Regions from separate parts of the Oscillibacter sp. KLE 1745 genome, predicted to be linked through region 2. Evidence: riboswitches for the same ligand, from Rfam matches in the RefSeq annotation. Region 2 holds a riboswitch; the other holds the start of a gene.
The links. Region 2 has a riboswitch for FMN ahead of HMPREF1546_RS13465 (ECF transporter S component). Riboswitches for the same ligand answer to the same signal wherever they lie in the genome.
Positions count from the first base shown of each region.

Region 1: another riboswitch for FMN. It lies ahead of ribD (bifunctional diaminohydroxyphosphoribosylaminopyrimidine deaminase/5-amino-6-(5-phosphoribosylamino)uracil reductase RibD); the one in region 2 lies ahead of HMPREF1546_RS13465 (ECF transporter S component).

Region 1 is NZ_KI271733.1:24,033-27,885, reverse strand. Features, by position in the region: gene HMPREF1546_RS10835 (helix-turn-helix domain-containing protein) at 1-377, opposite strand, end outside; gene HMPREF1546_RS10830 (AlpA family transcriptional regulator) at 374-583, opposite strand; gene HMPREF1546_RS10825 (hypothetical protein) at 767-1,474, opposite strand; FMN riboswitch at 2,007-2,120, shown strand; gene ribD (bifunctional diaminohydroxyphosphoribosylaminopyrimidine deaminase/5-amino-6-(5-phosphoribosylamino)uracil reductase RibD) at 2,279-3,385, shown strand; gene HMPREF1546_RS10815 (riboflavin synthase) at 3,366-3,853, shown strand, end outside.
Region 2 is NZ_KI271749.1:31,567-35,419, forward strand. Features, by position in the region: gene HMPREF1546_RS13445 (CorA family divalent cation transporter) at 1-190, opposite strand, end outside; gene HMPREF1546_RS13450 (hypothetical protein) at 215-766, opposite strand; gene HMPREF1546_RS18950 (helix-turn-helix domain-containing protein) at 763-1,326, opposite strand; gene HMPREF1546_RS13460 (SLOG family protein) at 1,526-2,044, opposite strand; FMN riboswitch at 2,195-2,323, shown strand; gene HMPREF1546_RS13465 (ECF transporter S component) at 2,428-3,132, shown strand; gene dinB (DNA polymerase IV) at 3,301-3,853, shown strand, end outside.

The sequences.
Region 1 (3,853 bases), on a different contig from region 2:
CGCTGGCGCTCCGTTGCCAGCTCCAACTCCGCTAACTGGCTTGCATAGTGTTCGTCGATCACCTCTCTGATGGGCCGGAGGGTGAACAGCAGATTTCCGTTTCGCTTTTCTCCTGTCTTGGTGATGACCTCTGTGGGCTCTGCGGTGATAAGTCCTCGCTCCTCCAACTGACGGATGTACTTGCGGACGGTATTCTCGCTCATCCGCACTGCTTGTCCAATGGTTTTGATGCTGGGCCAGCACTGATGTGTCTTTCGGTTTTCACACCGTTTCAGAAAACTGTACACAGATAACTCTCCGGCACTTAGACCCAGGAGAAACACTTCGTTGGGCAGAGAGAAAAAATTTCCGCGCCCGCTGTACTTGCTGTATCTCATGTGCCGCCTCCTGTGTGTTCCTTCACCCACTGGATGAACTGCTCCTTGGGTACCACCATCCTGTTGCCGATGCGCAGTACCGGGAAGCCCGGCTCGTGCATCAGTTCATATCCGCTGGACGGTGAGACGCCCAATACCTTCGCCACTGTTTTTGAGTTGAGAAACAGCGGCAGCTCCGCATAATTTTTGTAGGCAGACTCTTTCATTTTGATTACCCCCTCTACTACTTTACCCGAAGACATTTCTCAAGTGACATAGAATTGACACAACTGTGCCTCTTTTACCCCCCTCACTATGTATTGGGGGAATAATATCCTTTTGACATATTTCTGACAGAAAAGCGGAGCGCCTGCTTTGTCAGCAGACACTCCGCTCAGTGTTGGGTCGATTCAGTTTTGCGCCGGTTTCCGCAGTCGGTACCTGCCCTCTGCTTCGTCCCGCTCTTTCAACAGACGAGCCAGGGCAGAGAAAAACTTCTTTTGCATATAGTCCACGCTGCCTCGGTTCAGCTGGTGTGCCTCGGCGTACTTGCGGATGGACAGGCCCTCCACGAACCGCTCCCGGAAGTAGTCCCGGTATTCCAACAGCACTGTTTTCAGGGCGTTGTCCAGAAATTGCAGATCCTCTTTCAGTTTGGCGAAGTCACTTCGTGTGATGGCGGTGAACCGCTTTTCTTTCATGCAGAGGCGATATTTGCTCCGGTCGAAGTTGTAGTGCTCGCAGAGATCTTTCGCGTATGCGAGGTAGGAGAGAGACCGCTGATACTCTCGGGAGTCGTATTCTTCCTCCAACTGCCGCTGATGTTGTTTTCGCACCGGCCCCCGGAAGCCTTCATCCTCCAGTCGCTCGATGGCGGCCTCCGAGATCTTCATATTCATCAGCCGCTTGTACTTGGCTTTCCGCTCTCCGTCTGCTTCCACGAATGCGCAGAAGGACTTTTTGGTGGAGGTGCAGTACTTGGGAACATCCGCAAAGGGATAGGTAGTCCAAATGACCGTTTCCTCTCTGGTGTCATTATCCGTGGCCGTGGAAATCACGTAGACCACCTTGCCGTCGTACCGCCGGTAGTACCCGGCGCAGATTCGTCTGCCCGCCATCAACTGCACCTCCATTTTTCCTGCCTTCAGTATAGCGGGACACGGGCTTTCTGTAAATGGCGGAGGCTTTTCTTTGTTTTATTTCCCCCGCAGAATTTGAGGCGGTGTTCCGGCAAAACATCGACGGAGAAGGCCCACGCCTGCAGCAGGGCAGCCTGCCGGGTGGCAACAGACTGTTTCACCGTTTCAAATACATTCAATAGGCAAATCCTCCAAAAATAAGAAAAGCGCCTGTCATTCTCACAAGGAAAATGTCAAGCGCCGGTTGGTGGGTTCCGCATTCAATTTTCACACGGAAGGGGGAGGGGGGATGCCTGCGGTATCTCCGGCAGGGCGCGGAGGAATGGCTGCCGCTACATTCGGGGCGGCCTGGCGCGGCGGCATCATTCTGCCAGAACCGCGTAAATGCATGCCCCTTAACCGCGCCTGCAAACCCGCCTATGCCTGGCGGGAGGACAAAGATTCTGCAACCCTGCGCTGTCCAGAGGGTTGACAATTCCAGCGCCTTGGCCTATAATCATCTCAACTGAATCAGGATCTTCAGGGCGGGGTGAAATTCCCCACCGGCGGTACAGCCCGCGAGCCGAAAGGCAGACTTGGTGAAACTCCAAGGCCGACAGTAAAGTCTGGATGAAAGAAGATCGTGTGACTGCAGGAACTCTCTTTCCTGCGCCCGTGGACGCTCGCTCTGGAATGGTTACATTCCGGAGCGGTTTTGTTTTCCGTGGGCGCGGGTGCGTCCCGTTTTCACGATGCTCTGGACCACTGGTTCAGAGCATTTTTCCATTTTTGGAGGTGAAGAAGATGGATGACAGCTCCTATATGGCGCTGGCCGTGGAGCTGGCGGAGCGGGGCGTGGGCTGGGTCAGCCCCAATCCACTGGTGGGCGCCGTGCTGGTGAAGGACGGGTGCGTCATCGGCCGGGGGTGGCATGAGCGGTGCGGCGGGCTCCACGCGGAGCGGGCCGCCCTGGCCGACTGCCGGGAGGACCCGGCGGGGGCCGTGCTGTACGTCACCTTGGAGCCTTGCTGCCATACGGGCCGCCAGCCCCCCTGCACCGAGGCCATCCTGGCCGCCGGCATCCGCCGGGTGGTGGTGGGCAGCATGGACCCCAACCCGCTGGTGGCGGGCAAGGGCGTGGAGCTCCTCCGGACCCATGGGGTGGAGGTGGAGACCGGGGTGCTGCGGGAGCAGTGCGACGCGCTGAACCCGGTGTTCTTCCACTATATCCGCACCAAACGCCCCTATGTGGTGATGAAGTACGCCATGACCCTGGACGGGAAGATCGCCGCCTATACCGGGGCCTCCCGGTGGATCACCAGGGAGGCGGCACGGCGGCACGTCCACGAGATGCGGCACCGGTACCGGGGCATCCTGGCCGGCGTGGGCACGGTGCTCTCGGACGACCCTCTGCTGACCTGCCGCATCCCGGGCGGGCGGGACCCGGTGCGGATCATCTGCGACACCAGCCTGCGGACCCCGCTGGACAGCCGGATCGTCCGCACCGCCGATAAGGCGGAGACCATCCTGGCCACCTGCGTCTCCGACCCGGGGCGGACCGCCCCCTACACCGATGCCGGGTGCCGGGTGTGGACCCTGCCGGGGCGGGGCGAACATGTGGACCTGCCCGCCCTAATGGACGCCCTGGGGGCAGCGGAGATCGACGGAGTGCTGCTGGAGGGGGGCGGCACGCTGAACTGGGCCATGCTGGAGGCGGGCCTGGTGCAGCGGGTCCAGGCCTACATCGCCCCCAAGCTCCTGGGCGGCGCTGGGGCCAGGTCCCCGGTGGAGGGCCGGGGCGTGGAGGCGCCGGACCAGGCGGCACATCTGCGGAAGGTGACGGTGACGGCCCTGGGGGAGGATTTCTTGCTGGAAGGAGAGGTGGACCGGGATGTTTACGGGACTCATTGAGGAGGTGGGCACCCTCCGGGCCGTCCGGCGGGGGGCTCACTCGGCGGTGCTGTCCATCGGGGCGGAGACGGTGCTCTCCGGCCTGAAAACCGGCGACAGCGTGGCGGTGAACGGAGTCTGCCTCACCGTCACCGCCCAGGACAGCGGCGGCTTCACCGCCGACGTGATGCACGAGACCTTGAACCGCTCCTCCCTGGGGGCCCTGGCGCCGGGGAGCCCGGTGAACCTGGAGCGGGCCATGGCGGCAGACAGCCGGTTCGGGGGCCACATTGTCTCCGGCCACATCGACGGCACCGGCGCCATCACGCAGGTCCGCCGGGATGACAACGCCCTGTGGTACACGGTAGAAGCATCCCCCGCCCTGCTACGGTACATCGTGGAGAAGGGCTCCATCGCCATGGACGGCATCTCCCTGACAGTGGCAGCCGTGGAGGCGGACCGGTTCTCCGTGTCCGTGATTCCCCACAC
Region 2 (3,853 bases):
CCAGATACAGCAGCATCTGGGATGCTGCCGTCCGCTCGCTGCGCACGTCGTACCAGTCAAAGGCGATCAGATCGAAGTCCTCAAAGCCCTCAAACGCTTCGATCTGCCCCTCGTGGATGTAGTCCAGCACCTTGGCGTCCATATAGGGCTCCATCTCCCGGATGCGGGACATGGGCAGTACCTTTCGCATGGCGGTCTCTCTCCTCTCGGTCTCTCACAGGTTTTCCAGGCCGGCGTCCTTGGGCGGCAGGCCGTCATAGAGCCCGGCGCACTTCCACAGTGCCGCGAGAAACCAGATGATGCCCACCAGCAGGGCAATCAGGGCCATCAGTGCCAAAGCGTCCAGCAGCAGGCCGCCCAGCGTTCCGGCGATCTGTGCCGCCAACAGGACAAACCAGGCGGTCCGTGCCGAAGTGCCGTTCAGATCTGTCCCATAATGGGTCTCCATCTCCAAAATGGCCTGGATCACGCTCCAGGAAATATACAGGGCGACCGCCAGAGCAGCCAGCTCCAGGAGCGTACTCAGCCAGTTTGCGCCGGTCACGCCCAGCAAGTCTCCCACCCACAGGATACCCGTGTATATGGCCACAGCCACAGCAAAGGGGCGGAGTTTCCCGAATCGACCGCTCTCTCCCAACAATTCCCCTGCTGCCCGATAGAGTAAGATATAACCCGCAAAGGTCGGCAGCAGATTCAGTGTATGTCCGTTGATTGTCACATAAAAATTGATAAAGATCAAGAAGAACCCCCAAAAGATTCCCTTCACTGCATTTCCTCCTCCCGCTTCTTTTGTACATGCCTTTTTCCGAAATACAGCACCAGCACCCCCGCCGCGATCTTCACGGCGGCGTACAGGGCCGGGAACAGCAGCACACCTGCCGGGAACACGTCAAGCAGATTCACTCCGCCCATCTCCGCCATATCCCAGCCGATCAGACCCGTAAATCCGCCCAGCATCCCCCGGTACGCCAGATAAAACAGCGCCAGCTGCACCAGATCCAATACGCCCCAGGCGATCAGCACCCATCCCAGCAGGTACCATTTCCGCTTGCTAAAGGTCAAAAAACGCTCCACCCAGTCCTTCCGTTCCTGGGGCGGCGGCTGCTTCTCCTCCGGCTCCGTCTGCTCCGGCTGGAGGCGGAGCAGATAGTCTGTTGTCACACCGAAAATATCCGCCAGGGCCACCACTTTGTCCGTCTCCGGCATGGTCTCGTCCCGTTCCCAACGGCTGACGGCCTGCCGACTCACCTGCAGGCGCTCGGCCAGCGCGTCCTGGCTCATGCCGGCTCTCTGCCGGAGGGATTGCAGCTTCTCTCCGAATGTCATAGGCATTCTCCCTTCTCTTGGATGCCTTCAGCTTATCAGGCCGCCCGGTTGCATACCAGCAACCAAGCATGGAAGTTCCGCAATCTCAGATTGCCTTCCTCTCCAACATACCACAACAGGGCTCCCCGCGCAACGGCTCCGGCCCATATTGCAAGAAAAAACCGAGGCACCGGACGTCTCCGCATCCAAGCGCCCCGGCCTATCGGGCGGGCTCCAGCACAATGGGCAGGTCCACGATCTCCAGCCCCCGGCGCATGGCGTACTCCACCGTGTACCGGGTTCCGCCGGGAGACCCGTCAAAGGCGGCGATCAGCAGCGCGGCGTGGTCCACCATATACCGGTCCCGCCGCTGCATACAGGCAGGGGTGTAGCAGGCGGACACCAGGGTCTCAAAGTCACAGGCAGCCACCAGCCGCTCATACCGCCGCCGCTGGTCCGGCGGCCAGGCATCCGCCTGGGAGGGACATGGGACGGCCGCCTCCACCGTCACGTCCGGGTGCATCTGGCGCAGGCGGAGGACGCACTCGCAGAAATACAGGTCACAGCCCAGGGCCATGCCGCAGAGAAAGTGACGGAATCCCTCCTGATAGGCCGCCTCCACCGCGTCTGCGATGCGGGCCTTGAGCGACACGCAGCGCAGGTCCTCCTCGTTATACCGCCATGGCAGCTTACCGGGCCGGTGCCCGGTAAAGCAGCAGGCCGACTGCCGCCCCCGCATGGTCTCCGCCTCCCTCCTTCTGGTCTTTGATTCAGTATAGAACATCCGTTCTTGTTTGTAAAGACCCACGGGAAATTTGCCGTTTTTTCATTTAGGGACTTGCAATTTCTTCCGCGCTGTCATATACTATGGCCAGAAACCAACTGAATACTTTGTCTTCAGGGCGGGGTGAAATTCCCCACTGGCGGTACAGTCCGCGACCGCCTGCGCGTATGCACAGGCGCTGACTCGGTGAAACTCCGGGACCAACAGTTACAGTCTGGATGGAAGAAGATGAGTGCGGCGTGGCCGCGCGTTTGTTCGCGCTCCTGCGTTGCGTGGATCACCTTGGAGAAGCCAAAGCGTCCAGGGTGTTTTCAAGCAACGAAAAGGAGTGTATTTTTATGTCCGAACCCAATGCCAACGCCATCAAGAACCCCTCCCGGCCCGCAACAAACGTCCGAACCATCACCTCCCTGGCCATGCTGGCGGCCATCGCCTATGTGGTGATGCTCCTCAGCAAGATGCTGCCACAGGTGTCCGGCTTCCTGCAGATGGACCTGAAGGACACGGTCATCTGCATCGGCGCCTTCCTCTTCGGACCTCTGTCCGCCGCCGTCATCTCCATCGTGGTGGCCGTGGTGGAGATGTTCACCGTCAGCGACACCGGCCCCATCGGCTGCATCATGAACGTGCTGGCCACCTGCGCCTTCTGCTGCACCGCCGCCTTCGTCTACAAGAAGTTCCACACCCGCAAGGGCGCCGTCATCGGTCTGGCCCTGGGCACTGTTTGCCTCACCGTGGTGATGCTGCTGTGGAACTATCTCATCACGCCCATCTACATGGGAATGGATCGCGAGGAAATCGTGGTCCCCATGCTGATCCCGGTGTTCCTGCCCTTCAACCTGGTGAAGGGCGGCCTGAACATGGCGCTGATCCTGCTGCTCTACAAGCCGGTGGTCACCGCCCTGCGGAAGGCCCGGCTGGTACCGGAGTCCCATGCGCCTGTCGAGGGCAAGGGCAAGCTGAGCGCCGGGTTCCTCCTGTTCTCCCTGGCCCTGCTGGCGACCTTTGTGGTGCTGGCCCTGGTGCTGATGGGGATTCTGTAAATCTGAACACCACAGGCGCGGGGGCGGATACCGTCCCCGCGCCTTTTACTGCGGCCCATATCCGTCCCTCCGCCTCCCTGCGCCGGTATGTCAAAACCTTCCCATCCCTTCTCCCTTTTCAGGAACGAACAGATGTGCTATAATAGAAGTGAGAAAGGAGGCGGGGCCATGGACCGCATCATCCTGCACTGCGATCTGAACAGCTTTTACGCCTCCGTGGAGCTGCGGAGCCGACCAGACCTGCAGAACGTGCCCGTGGCGGTCTGCGGAGATCCCACCTCCCGCCACGGCATCATCCTGGCCAAGAATGAACCGGCGAAAAAATTCGGCGTCCAGACAGCGGAAACCATCTGGCAGGCCAAGAAAAAGTGCCCGGAGCTGGTGCTGCTGCCACCCCACCACAAACTGTACCGGCAGGTCTCCAAAGAGGTCAACACCATCTACGAGCAGTACACGGACCTGGTGGAGCCCTTCGGCATCGATGAGAGCTGGCTGGACGTCACCCATACCCTCCACCTCTTCGGCGGTGATGCCAAGGCCCTGGCAGACCATCTGCGGCAACGGATGAAGCAGGAGATGGGACTGACCCTCTCAGTGGGGGTCTCCTTCAACAAGGTGTTTGCCAAGCTGGGCAGCGACTACCGGAAACCCGACGCCACCACTGTCGTCTCCCGGGAGAACTGGCAGAGGCTGGTCTGGCCTCTGCCGGTGGGGGCGCTGC